3 regions of the Thioalkalivibrio sp. ALE20 genome follow, and region 3 is predicted to be linked to each of the others. Evidence: predicted binding sites of a transcription regulator. Region 3 holds the regulator's gene; each other region holds the start of a gene.
What was found. Region 3 encodes sigma-54, which starts transcription at its own class of promoters, with help from an activator protein. Its sites were predicted from a motif close to TGGCANGNTNCNTGCTT; they were not measured.
Positions count from the first base shown of each region.

Region 1: F790_RS0103925 (TonB-dependent copper receptor) is a predicted target of sigma-54. The motif match lies at 2,077-2,093, and genes of this name have one in related genera.
Region 2: F790_RS0112240 (pilin) is a predicted target of sigma-54. The motif match lies at 2,568-2,584, and genes of this name have one in related genera.

Region 1 is NZ_KB906472.1:113,196-117,630, reverse strand. It holds gene F790_RS0103930 (copper chaperone PCu(A)C) at 1-22, opposite strand, end outside; gene F790_RS0103925 (TonB-dependent copper receptor) at 41-2,026, opposite strand; gene F790_RS0103920 (sigma-54-dependent Fis family transcriptional regulator) at 2,357-3,325, shown strand; gene F790_RS0103915 (DUF945 family protein) at 3,329-4,435, opposite strand, start outside.
Region 2 is NZ_KB906481.1:19,808-24,242, reverse strand. It holds gene F790_RS0112250 (lipopolysaccharide assembly protein LapB) at 1-1,409, opposite strand, end outside; gene F790_RS0112245 (pilin) at 1,526-1,984, opposite strand; gene F790_RS0112240 (pilin) at 2,098-2,538, opposite strand; gene F790_RS0112235 (TIGR02281 family clan AA aspartic protease) at 3,082-3,738, shown strand; gene F790_RS0112230 (MarR family EPS-associated transcriptional regulator) at 4,159-4,435, shown strand, end outside.
Region 3 is NZ_KB906472.1:387,152-391,586, reverse strand. It holds gene lptB (LPS export ABC transporter ATP-binding protein) at 1-393, shown strand, start outside; gene F790_RS0105270 (RNA polymerase factor sigma-54) at 478-1,998, shown strand; gene hpf (ribosome hibernation-promoting factor, HPF/YfiA family) at 2,002-2,340, shown strand; gene F790_RS0105260 (PTS sugar transporter subunit IIA) at 2,345-2,809, shown strand; gene hprK (HPr(Ser) kinase/phosphatase) at 2,812-3,852, shown strand; gene rapZ (RNase adapter RapZ) at 3,858-4,435, shown strand, end outside.

The sequences.
Region 1 (4,435 bases), 270 kb from region 3:
GATATTGCGAGATGTTGGTCATTGCTTATGTCTCCCTCTCTCAGAATTCCACGTTCCACTGGGCCCAGACGGTACGCCCGGGTTCGTTGACCGGCCGGGTGGCCGCTCCCAGTTCGGCACTGCCGCGCTGGATATGCTCGCTGTAGGTGCGATCGAACAGGTTGTCCACGCCCACGGTCAGCTGCGAGTTCCCGAACAGCTCCACCCCGCCGTACAGCGCGACGGTGGCAAAGCCCGAGGTCTCTCCGGTGTCCAGGCTGTAGATCGTACCGTGATCCTCGTGGATGCGGTCCTGACGCATCACGCCGCGGACCTGCAGCCCGCCGAAATACGTCCCCGACGCATACTCCGCACCCAGCGTCGCTTCCGCCGGCGGGGTCTGCGCCAGGGGCACGTCGTCCGTGGTGTTCTCCGAGCGCACCCAGGCGGCACTCGCGTTCACGGTCCACGCCGACGTCAGTTCCCAGGCGCCGTCCACTTCGAAGCCCCAGGTCCGCGCATCCACGTTGCGCGTGCGATCCCCGGGCTGCGCCACCAGGATGTAGTCGTCGAACTCGCCGTAGAAACCGGACAGCGAGGCACGTAGGCGCGGCCCGTTCCAGGCAATGCCCGCATCCAGCTGGGTCAGGACCTCGGTATCCAGATCGAATACCCGCCGGCGTTCCCAGAAATCCGCCGCACGCTCCGAACGTCCGATCCCGACGTGCCAGGCCAGCGGCCGCTGCGCCTGCTCCTGTTCGTAGCGCAGGAAACCGCTGGTGGCGGTCGCACGCTCGCGGTCGCCGTCGCTGGCGCCACCAAAGCCGTCGCGCTGCGCCTCGGCCCGGGTCCGGTCAACCCGCAGGCCGCTCACCACGCGGCGCCGCGCATCCAGCGGGATCTCGAGTTCGCCGAACACCCCTGCGTCGCGGAATCGCGCGGTATCCTCGCGGGCGACATCGCGCCACCCGAAGGCGTCCGGCCCCATCAGGCGGTTCCCGCTGTGGCGGTTACGGCTGTAATCGACCCCGGCATGCAGGACCATGCCCCGCGGCAGAAGGAAGTCCCCGGCCACCCGTGCCCCTTCAGTGATGCGTTCGGGGTAGCTGACCATGGGCATGCCCGGCGGCTCCCGCAGGGTATAGTTGTCCATGACATGGTCGATCTCGTTGCGGAAGACCCGCGCCTCCAGGGTCTCGAACCAGGGCGCGAGATCATCGCGGGTCAGCGCAAGGCTGTAGCCGGTGCGGTCGAATCGCACGCCGTCCATGCCACGGTCGTCGTAGGCGGCCTCCGCGTCGGAACGGTCATACGTGAACTCAATGAGGGTCTGCTCGTCAGGGCGCCAGCCGGCGATCCCGGTGCCACTCCAGCGGGAATACTGCGAATGGACCTCGTTGCTATCGCCATCGCGGTAATCGTCCTGATCCGAGAAGGTACCGATGGCACGCAGATAGCCTGCGGAGGACCCGGTCGCCACATCCGCCACCAGGTCGGTGCGATCGAAACGCCCGACGGTCAGGCCCGCAAATCCGGTGACCTCCCCGGCCTCCGTGAACACCGGCGCGTCCCGCTCGAAACGCACCGTACCGCCCGACACGGCACCGTGCCGCACGCTCTGCGGACCCTTGCTCACCTCGATGCGGTCAAAGGCCTGCGGATAGGCATACGCCGTGGGCGGGTCCATGCGCCCGCCGCAGCCGCCCAGCACCGGATCGTCGTCCAGCAGCAGCGACAGTCGCGAGCCTCCCAGGCCTCGCAGGGCCGGATCGCCACTGGTACCGCCCTTGCGGCTGGTCACGAATCCGGGGATGGAGGCCAGATACGCCCCGCCATCATGCGCCGGCAACGGAAGCCGGGGCTGGCGTGGATCGGTACTGACCCGCCCGGGCCCCTCCATGGCGGGAACCGTTACCACCACCGGCGCCAGCCGCGCCGGATCCCCGGCCTGCGGCGCAGAAGGCCCTGCGGCCGCCACGGGCGCGGCCGCGGCACCGGCGATCGCCAGGGGGATCCAGCGGCACCGGAATCCATGCAAATGCTTCATGATTTCTCTCCGTCCTTGTTCTTGTCATTGGTGTCGTGCGACCGACTCGCCAGCAAGCACCGGGCCAGGTAGGGGCCAGGTACGGGCACCAACAACGACGGGAAACCGGAATGGCGGACTGCGGCGCCCGAAGCACCATTGGGAGCACCACGGAGGTGGCCGGAACCGCCACGCACACACGGCAGCCCCCGGGACCGGTGCGGGATTTGCCACAGCGGAGGGGTGAAACGCCGCAGTTGCGAACCGGACGCGTACGGAGTCCCTTGCCCGGGCACGGACTCTGGGGCAGGCTATGCAGTCATGTCGCAAGCGCGTGGCGGCCGGGAGGAGATGTTGGTCGAATCAGCCGAAAATACCGCCGAACATTTCGTTGGGAGCTCGCCCGAGCTGCAGGCCGTGCTGCGTCAGGCCAGCATGGTAGCGGCCACCGATGCCACGGTACTGGTGCTGGGCGAGAGCGGAACCGGCAAGGAACACCTGGCGCGCCACATCCATGCCCGCAGTCGGCGCCCGGACGGACCGCTGGTCACGGTAAACTGCGCGGCCCTGCCCGAAGAACTGGTCGAGTCCGAACTGTTCGGCCACCGCCGCGGGGCCTTCACCGGCGCGAACGACCATCAACCGGGGCTGGTGCGCCAGGCACATGGCGGCACGCTGCTGCTCGACGAGATCGCCGAACTCCCGGCCGGGGCCCAGGCCAAGCTGCTGCGCTTTCTGGAAAACGGGGAATGCCAGCCGCTGGGCGCGGCCGAGGCGGAACAGATCGACGTTCGCGTGATCGCCGCGACCCACCAGGATCTGCAGCAGCGCGTGGCCGACGGGCGTTTCCGCGCCGACCTGTACTATCGCCTGCAGGTGGTGCCGCTGGAGATGCCGCCGCTGCGCAGCCGCCAGGGAGACGTGCGCCGTCTGGCCGAACACTTTCGCGTCACACTGGCGGAACACCACGGCGTGGAACCGCCGCGGTTCACGCCCGCACTGCTGCGCTGGCTCGGCCAGTGGCCCTGGCCCGGCAACGTGCGCGAGCTGAAGAACCTGGTCGAGCGCTGCGTAATCTTCATGAGCGGTGCCGAGGTCAACCCGGGCGATCTGCCCGATGCCTGGCTGCAGACCCCGCAGGACCAGGCCGGCGGGCCGTTCGTGATCCCGCCGGGAGGGCTTAGCCTGGAGCGCCTGGAGATGGACCTGATCCGCCAGGCCCTGGAACAGACCGCGGGCAACCGGTCGCGGGCCGCCCGCCTGCTGGGCCTGACCCGCGACACCCTGCTCTACCGCATGAAAAAATACCAGATCGCCTGATCGCTATCCCTGCAGCAGCATCATCAGGTCGGTGACCGCCATCATCGGCTCGCCATCGACCACGATCATGCCCTCGGCAACCTCGACGTCCAGCCGGACCCGGTCATCCTCCACCGTGAACAGCGGGAACTCGCGCGCGCCCTGCATCAGCATGGCCACGATTTCCTCGGCCTCGCGATCCACCTCCGCCGCCGGCCGATGCGGCTCACGCAGGGCCATGTCCTCGCGCACCGAGGTACGGATCAGCCCCCGGTCCACGCCCGCCTGCAACGAACCCGACAGATACTCCAGCAATCCCGGGCCCTGCCAGGCGGCTGGCGGGATCTCGCCGGCCCGCAGCGTCAGGCTGCCGTCCAGGGCATCGCCCCGGGCGTCCACCACCCGCAGTTCCCGCAGCTCCAGGGCGGCGCCGTGCGAGGCGGTATCCATCAGCCACTGCTGATACAGGGCGTCCACATCCTCCAGCGCATGCAGGCCGGCTTCGACTTCGCGGCCCAGACGCCCGGCCTCGCGGACGGAGGCGGCATCGAGGTCCAGATGCAGCTCGGCGTGGAACTGCTGCAGACCGGTCAGGCCTTCCGCCCGGGTCTCGCCCAGCTCCAGACTCAGGTCACTGCGCGAACGGCCGTCGGTCTCGCGGGTCACCCCCGCCAGACGCAGGTCGCGCATGCGGAAAGACCCGTCGTCGAACTCACCCTCGATCCCGTCCAGCGCGAGTTCGGAATCGCCTTCCACCAGCAGCGAGTCGACGATGACCAGGTTGTCGCCGCGCATGCGCAGGCCGTCGATCCGCAGATCCACCTCGCCCGGCACGCCGACCCAGGCCCGGGGCAGCTCGACGTGCAGCGCCTGCATACCGGCCTCGCCCGCGATCTGTGCGGAGGCCTCCCAGGCGTCCCAGGACAGCTCGCCGATGCGATGCTGGCCGGCCATCAGCAGATCGCCGTCATAACCGGTGCCCTGCAGCTGGATGCGGGTGTCGCCCCCGGGGCGATGGGCGACCTCCAGCGTGGCCCAGTGACCCTGCTCCAGTGCGGGCAGGTCGGCCGCCACCGCCTCGGCCCACGGCAGCGTACCGGCCGCGCGGAACGGCTGGCCGCTGACCCAGCG
Region 2 (4,435 bases), on a different contig from region 3:
AGTCCGTATACCGGCTGGCCCGGTTCGGCGCCTGCCTGAATCAGGATGAGGCCCAGATGGTAGCTGGCCCGTGGGGAGTCTTCCTGCCGGGTTCCTTCGAAGTACGCCAGTTGCACCGGATCGCTCCACTCGCTGGCCCGCAGAAAGGTGAGAAACCCGTAGAGTGCGATCAGGCCGATCACGGCTGCCTTGCGCGCGAACGCAAGCGAGTCGCCTGGCCGCCCCGAGAGCAGCACCCCGAACACCGCCATGATCAGGCCGGCCGAGGCGATGTGATTGCGGTGCTCGTACACCAGCTCCAGGCCGATGATGGTGGACACCAGCAGGTGCGGGATGAAGAAGAACAGTATCCCGAAGGTGATGAGCGGGTGACGGCGCCACAGCGCGAAGGCCCCCGCGACCAGCCCGAGCAGGCCCAGCGCTGCCGGCAGGCTGGTCCAGGGGTCGTTCCAGGCGCGGGCGAGCGGGAAGGCATCGTGATACAGGGTAAGCGTGCCGGGTGCGGGCGCGACGATGTTGCGCATGTAGAACCACATGGCGTGGGCCTGGGTCCACAGGCGCTCCCACAGATCGAACGGGCGGTTGGGGAGCTCGGGGTTCACCGGCAGTACCGTGGCCAGGCCGGCCACGCCGGGCAGCACCAGCACCAGGCCGAACAGCCAGTAGAGCCCGCGCCGGGTCGCCGTACCGGCCGCGCCAAAGCCGAACAGCAGCCATTCGGCCAGCAGCGCGAACACCGGCAGCATGACCCCGCTTTCCTTGCTGAGCACGGCCAGGGCCGTGCCGAGGCCCAGCCCGCCCAGCACCAGCGCCCAGCCGCTGCGCAGACGCCCGCGTTCGATCCGCAGGCGCCCGAGGATGTAGGCAATGAGGCCGGCCAGCATGAACAGCGTGGCCAGCGCCTCCATGCGCTGGACCACGTACAGCACGCCGGTCAGGTTGATGGGGGCCAGCGCCCAGGCGGCGGCTACGGCCAGAGCGAACATCGGCAACGGAACGACCAGGCTCAGGCCATGGCCGCGCCGTTCGGTCAGGCGGTGCTCGAGCCGGCGCGCGACCAGCAGCGCCAGGGCAAACACGAGCAGCGTGTTGATCAAGTGGATCACCACGTTGGTGATCTTCATCGGGAACGGGTCCAGCCCGAAAAAATAGCGTTCCAGGGCGAAGCTGCCCATGGCGATGGGCCGGTTCAGGCGGCCGGAATCCGCGGAAAACGCCGCGGCGCGCAGCTCGGCCCACGACAGGTGATCCATCTCCAGGGCGGCGTTGTCCACGATATTGGGCATGTCGTCGAAGACATAACCCCCGGTGCTGCCGGGCGCGTAGACCAGTGCAACAGCCGCCAGCAGGGCGACCAGAAGGATGGCGCTCAGCGTGGTACCGGATAGGGTGCGGGAGGGTCCGTTCACCGTGGCCTCGTGGCGGATGTCTGGAACTGCGGGGAGGGGGTGGAAAAAGAACACCCCGCCGGAGCGGGGTGTTCGGTGCCGGTATCAGCCGATGATCGGCTGAAGGTCAGCCCGGCTTACTGACGGCAGTCGGTCGGCAGGTACTTGGTTTCCAGGTCGCCGGGGCGGCAGTTCCACTGCAGACTGCCGGCGGACGTCGTGGCCGAGAACTCCAGCGTATCCCCATCGATGGCGGCGTTGGCCTGATTGCCGAAGGTGATCGTGATGATGCCGTCGGCGTCGCTCGGCTCCTCGCCAGACGTGCCAGCATTAACATGGGTCACGTAAGAGCCGGTGATCTCTTCGGAGGGTTCCAGACCGTATGAGGCATTGTCGGAGGCGAAGGCGCCGCGCTGGTTTACATATTCGGCCACGGCGGTGCGGGCACCGGCGGCCAGCGACATGCCTTCCGAGACCTGGGCGCGGACGGTGTAGTCCTGGTAGGCCGGCAGGGCGATGGCCGCCAGGATACCGATGATCGCGACCACGATCATGAGTTCGATGAGGGTGAAACCCTTCTGGACTTGCTTGCGCATGGTGTTGCTCCTTGCTCTTGGGAGTTGGTCAGGGTCCTGCTAAACCCTGCCTGAAAGTATGCAATCGTAATGCCAAGTATTGCAATACTACGGGCGGGGAAATTTGGGCCAGCTCAGTCGGCCCGGCATCCCGAGGGCAGCAGGCGGGTGGGGACGTCCCCCTGGCCCAGGCACTGCCAGGTCAGCCCGGAGCTGGCAGTGGAGGCGGAGAACACCATGTAGCCGCCGGCCACGCGTGTATTGGCATCGTTCCCGATCAGGGCCCGGATGGTGCCGTTATCATGCACCTCAATGGATTCGGTGTAACTCCCCGCATATCCCTGAGGGTCTTCCAGCCCGGCCGATTCGTTGGAGGCGGGGAAGTGGCCCCGTTCGTTGTAGAACTCTTCCACGGCATTCCGCGCCGGGCCCACGAGCGAAACGCTTTCCGCGAGCTGTGCCCGCACCTGGTAGTCCGCGTAGGCAAACAGCGCGAGGCTCGCGAGGATGCCGATGATCGCGACCACGATCATGAGTTCGATCAGCGTGAAGCCCTTCTGGATGAGTTGTCGCATGTGGATGCTCCTTTGTTTTTTGTGCGGGCAATCACATTCCGTGCCAACTCATTCACCCCGAGTGTGACGGCGATTGTCAGTCTTGGGTGACGAAATTGGTCACCCCGAGTGACAACCTTTGTCAGTTTGCGGGTATTCCCGAGTGTGCCCATCGGGATTGTCGCCCCGGCCGGTAGTCGCTCTTGTATGCCCCCGCTGCCCGGCCAATAATCCTTCCTCCCCCACGCAGGAGCGCATCCCCTGCGCGTGGGGGTGCTGGACATGCCCGATCGGCCAGAGGCTGGCCTCCTACGGGCCCGGTACCCTGTGGGAGGCCAGCCCTCTGGCCGATCGGGGTCTGGATGCGCCCCATCGTGCAGGAGCCTGCTTGCAGGCGAACAGCCGGAGCCCGGGCGCACGCACGTCCGGTTCGCGGCCGAGGCCGCTCCTACGCGGCCCCCGCCACACCGGTCTGTGGGAGCCTGCTCACAGGCGAAACGCCAAGGTTGGATACAAAGAACAATGATTAAATTCCGGGAAACACGCTACGTCGCCCGCCTCGCCATGCTCGCCGCCGCCCTCGTGCTCCCCGGCGCTGCGGCCGCCGACGTCACCGTCCACGCGGTGTTCGACGGCCGGGCGGTCCTGTCGGTGGACGGCGAACGGGCCGTGGTGGCCGAGGGCGAGAGCGGCCCCGGCGGGGTTCGGGTGCTGCAGGCGGGCGGCGGACGCGTACAGGTGGAGTTCGCGGGGGAGACCCGCTGGCTGGAGCGCGGGGCGGGGGAACCCGCTTCCACAGGGGCTGGCGATGCGGATTCGGCCGATGGTGAAGCTGCGGGCCGTGAGAGAGAGGCCGCCGACCCCGGGATCACCGTGTACCCCGATTCTCGCGGGGTGCACAGCCTGACCGTGGGCGTGAACGGCCGGGCCATCACCATGGAGGTGGACCGCGAGGCCGAATCGGTGATGCTGCGCGAGCGCGATGCCGAACGCGCCGGGGTGGACGCCGACGCCGGCAATACGGTGCACCTGCGTACCGAGCGCGGCCGCGTGAACGCCCGCCGCGTGACGCTGGATGAAGTGCGGGTGGGCGGCATCCGCCGCAGTGGCGTGAGCGCGGTGATCGTGCCGGACGATCACATCCACCGGGCGCGCCTGGGGCGGACCTTTCTCGATCGGGTGGAGGTGGAACCCAGCGGTGACGCGCTGATTCTGCGGTAGGGGGTGCCCCGGTTCGCCTGCGAGCAGGCTCCCACAGGCCGATGTGGGGGTGCGTGGGAGCGGCCTCGGCCGCGAACCGGACGTGCGTGCGCCCCGGGTTCCGGCTGTTCGCCTGCGAGCAGGCTCCCACAGGCGGGTGGCGGGTGCGTAGGAGCGGCCTCGGCCGCGAACGGACGTGCGTTTGCCCCGGGCCCAACCTGTTCGCCTGCGAGCAGGCTCCTGCAGGCGGGTGGGGAGGCTGTTCGTGTGCGGGCACACTCCTACGATGGGCGATGTGTCCTTGCCGGTCCACGGGGGGTATGATCCAATACGCTCCGTTCGTTCAGGGGGTGAACGGCGCCGGCCGTGCGGATGCATCCGCGTGTTCGCGGGTCGCCCCTCCCGGCGCCGACGTGCCGAAAGCCCCTCGAAGGCGGTGAATTGCAGCGAGACGAGATCCAGTACCGCATTCTGAAGATCCTTCAGGACCATCCCGAGCTGAGCCAGCGCGAACTGGCGGAACGGCTGGGGGTGTCGGTGGGCAGTGCGCATTATTCCCTGAGGGCGCTCATCGACAAGGGCTGGGTCAAGGCGGGCAACTTTGCCCGCAGTGAGAACAAGACCCGCTACCTGTACAAGCTTACCCCTCATGGCGTGGCGGAAAAGGCCCGGCTGGCCCGTGCGTTCCTTAAGCGCAAGCGCGAGGAGCATGCCGCCA
Region 3 (4,435 bases):
CACGAGCGCCGCCGCATCGGCGACGCCCTGATCGAGGAATTCCAGCTGGAGACCGTGCGCCACAGCCCCGGGATCGCGCTGTCCGGAGGCGAGCGGCGGCGCGCCGAGATCGCCCGCGCGCTGGCCGGCGATCCGCGGTTCATCTGTCTGGACGAACCGTTTGCCGGGGTCGATCCGATCTCGGTCGGCGAGATCCAGGAAGTCATCCGCCACCTGGCCGAACGCGGCATCGGCGTACTAATCTCGGATCACAACGTACGCGAGACCCTGGGCATCTGCCATCGCGCGTACATCCTCAGCGAGGGGCGCCTGCTGAGCGCGGGCACGCCGGACGAACTGCTGGCCGACACCCGCGTGCGCGAGGTCTACCTCGGCGAAAACTTCCGCCTGTGACACCGACCGCCGCACCCGGGCGGTGCACAAGCCCGCAGCAAGGGATTACTATTCACTTATGGTGACCAACGCCTTTCCCAACTCATGCTGAAGCCCGGGCTGAATCTGCAGCTCGGTCAGACGCTGACCATGACGCCGCAGCTGCAGCAGGCCATCCGGCTGCTGCAGCTGTCCACGCTGGAGCTCCAGGCCGAGATCCAGCAGGCGCTGGAAAGCAATCCCATGCTGGAACAGGCCGAGGATGACGAACTCGGTGCCGACGCGGGGGACACCGACAGCGACGCGAACACCGACGACGGCGAGAGCGGCAGCGACACCGCCGGCACCGGCGAAACGGTGGATGCCGGCGGCTCGGAGGACGTCATCCCCGACGAGCTGGTGACCGACAGCCGCTGGGAAGACATCTACGACGCCAGCGCCAGCCCGCGCGGTCTGGACGACCGCGACCCGCTGGAGAACACCTCGGACGACGACGGCGGCGGGCTGCAGGATCACCTGCTGTGGCAGCTGCATCTGTCGCACCTGACCCCGCGCGACCAGCGCATCGGCGCCGCCCTGATCGACACCATCAACGGCGACGGCTACCTCGAGGGCGACGTCGAGACCCTGGCCGAGACCATCAGCCGGAGTGAAGAACCCCCCGTCGACACCGACGAGGTCGAGGCCGTACGCCACTGGTTGCAGCACTGCGACCCGCTGGGGGTCGGTTCGCTGGATCTGCGCGAGTGCCTGGAGGTCCAGCTGGGCGAGCTGGCGCCGGACGCGCCCTCGCGCGAGGCGGCGCGCGCGCTTCTGGAACACGGCATGGACGCCCTTGCCCGGCGTGACTACAAGGCCCTGCAGCGCCAGAGCGGCGTACGCGATGGCGACGAACTGGCCGCGGCGCTGGACCTGATCCGCACGCTCAACCCGCGCCCCGGCGCCCAGATCAGCGAGACACCGCCGGAATACGTGGTCCCGGATGTCTACGTGCGTCATACCGACCGGGGCTGGCAGGTCGACCTGAATCCCGAGATCGCCCCGCGCATTCGCATCAACGACCTCTACGCCGGCATGGTCCGCCAGGTCTCCGATGCCCGCGACAGCGCCTTCATGCGCGATCAGCTGCAGGAGGCGCGATGGTTCATCAAGAGCCTGCACAGCCGCAACGACACCCTGCTGCGCGTGGCGCGCGCGATCGTCGAACGCCAGCAGGGGTTCCTGGAACACGGCGAGGTGGCGATGCAGCCGCTGATCCTGCGCGACATCGCCGAAGCCCTGGAGATGCACGAGTCCACGATCTCGCGGGTGACCACGCAGAAATACATGCACACCCCCCGCGGGGTGTTCGAATTCAAGTATTTCTTCTCCAGTCACGTGGGCACCAGTGACGGCGGGGAATGCTCCGCGACCGCGATTCGTGCCATGATCCGCGAACTCATCGAAGAGGAAACGCCGGGCAAACCGCTCAGCGATTCCCGCCTCGCCCAGATCCTGGCGGATCGGGGCATCAACGTGGCCCGGCGTACCGTGGCCAAATACCGGGAGGGCATGAACCTGCCATCCTCCAGCGAGCGCCGCCAGATGGCCGCCATGCCGACCGGAAGCAAACCGAAAGGAGCCTGACCCATGCAGATCAATCTCACCGGACACCACGTCGACATCACCGACGCCCTGCGCGACTACGTCAACGAGAAATTCCAGAAGCTGGAACGCCACTTCGACAAGGTGATCGACGTGCACGTGGTGCTGAACCACGAGAAGACGCAGAAGCTGCACAACAAGGCGGAAGCGAATCTGCAGGTCAGCGGCAACCACATCCACGCCGAGGCCAGCCACGATGACATGTACGCCGCCATCGACGGCCTGATCGACAAGGTCGACCGCCAGCTGATCAAGCACAAGGAGAAGGTCAAGGATCATCATCGCGCCGAGGGCGCCCAGCGCAACCGCGAACAACCCGAGTAAGCCGATGAATCCGGCCGAGCTCATCACCCCGGAGCGCATCGGACTGGAAACCGACTGCTCCAGCAAGAAACGAGCGCTGGAAACCCTCGCCGATCTGCTGGTGGACGGGGCCGCGGACGGACTGGCGGCCAGTGCCGCGTTCGAAGCCATGTCGGCCCGCGAAAAACTGGGCTCCACCGGGCTCGGCCATGGCGTGGCGATCCCGCACGGCCGTCTCGCCGAGCTGGATACGCCCCGCATCGCGGTCCTGCGTCTGGATCAGGGCGTGGATTTCGAAGCCATGGACCACGAACCGGTGGACATCCTGATCGCCCTGCTGGTGCCGGAAGAGGCCACCAGCGAACACCTGGACCTGCTGGCCCAGCTCGCGCGCGGGCTGTCGCAGCCGGACACCCTCGCCGGCATCCGGCGCGCCGCGGACAGCGCGGGGGTCCAGCAGGCCCTCACCCGGGCCCTGGGAGATACCTGACCATGGCCGACCGGGCGGAAGCGGCAGCCGACGGCACCGCGAGCAACATCACCATCGCCGCGCTCACGCGGGCGATGGGGAGCCGTCTGGACCTGCGCTACGTCCACGGAGAGGAGGCCGCGGGCGACCGCGAACTCCTGGGATTCGGGGATGGCGACCTGCCGCTGGCCGGCCACCTGAACCTGATCCGCCCCAACCGCATCCAGGTCATCGGCGACTACGAGGCCCGCTACATCGCCGGCCTGTCCGACGAGCAGCGTGACCACCTGGTGCTGGAAATGGCCCGCACCGGTACTACCATGGTGATCTTCGCCGAGGACACCTGCCCGTTCCCGCGCATGCCGCAGACAGGTGACGACCCCCTGCCGGTGATCCTGTGCACACGCACATCCTCGCACGAAGTCATCGCGCTGCTGCGCTATTTCCTGCAGCAGCGCCTCGCCCATTTCGAGGTGCGCCACGGGGTGTTCATGGAGATCCTCGGGATCGGTGTACTGATCTCGGGGGCCTCCAGCGTTGGCAAGAGCGAGGTCGCACTCGAGCTGATCTCGCGTGGCCACCGGCTGATCGCCGATGATGCCCCCGAGTTCGCGCGCATTGCCCCGGATATCGTGCGCGGACACTGCCCCGCCCTGCTCCAGGACCGGCTCGAGGTGCGCGGCCTGGGCGTGCTCAACATCCGCGCGATGTACGGCGACTCGGCGATCAAGGGCGGCAAGTATCTGCGCCTGATCATCGATCTGCGCGATCACAACGAGCCCTCGCCGGTGCCGGACGATCGCCTGAACGGGCGCCGCGGCGAGAGCGAGATCCTCGGCCTGCGCATCCCGCTGATCAGCCTGCCGGTGGCGCCGGGGCGCAACATCGCGGTCATGATCGAGGCCGCGGTCCGCAATCACCTGCTGCACATGCAGGGCTACATCGCCGGGGACGACCTGCGCGCCCGCCAGCGGCGCCAGATGGGCGAGGATCAGCAGGAGGAATCCATCTTCCACATCGGCGGGCCCAGCACCACGGTCCCCAACCCCGATCCCGAGGGCTGACCGACATGCGTCTGCTGCTGGTCAGTGGTCTGTCGGGTTCCGGCAAGACCGTCGCCCTGCATACCCTGGAGGACGCCGGCTACTTCTGTGTCGACAACCTGCCGCTGCCGATGCTGCCGGAACTGGTGGAGAAGGTCCGCAGCGGCCATTACGACACCGGCGGTGACCGCCATCTGGCCGTGGGCGTGGACGTCCGTTCGGGCCTCGACGCCCTCAGCGGATTCGGTCAACTGCTGGGCGAGCTGCGTGGATCGGGCCTGGAGGTCGAGGTGCTGTTCCTCAATGCCTCCGACGAGGTCCTGCTGCGTCGCTACCACCTGACCCGCAGACGCCATCCGCTGGCACGCGATGGCATCCCGCTGGTGGAAGCGATCGGAATGGAACGGACCTGGCTGGGGCACGTGGCGGTAGAAGCCGACCTGACCGTGGACACCAGCCGGCTGTCGATGCACGACCTCGCGCGCACGCTCCGGGCCCGGGTCGGCAGCCGCGAGACCGCCGGCCTGTCGCTGCTGTTCCAGTCCTTCGGCTTCAAGCACGGCTCGCCGCTGGATTCCGATTTCGTGTTCGACGTGCGCTGTCT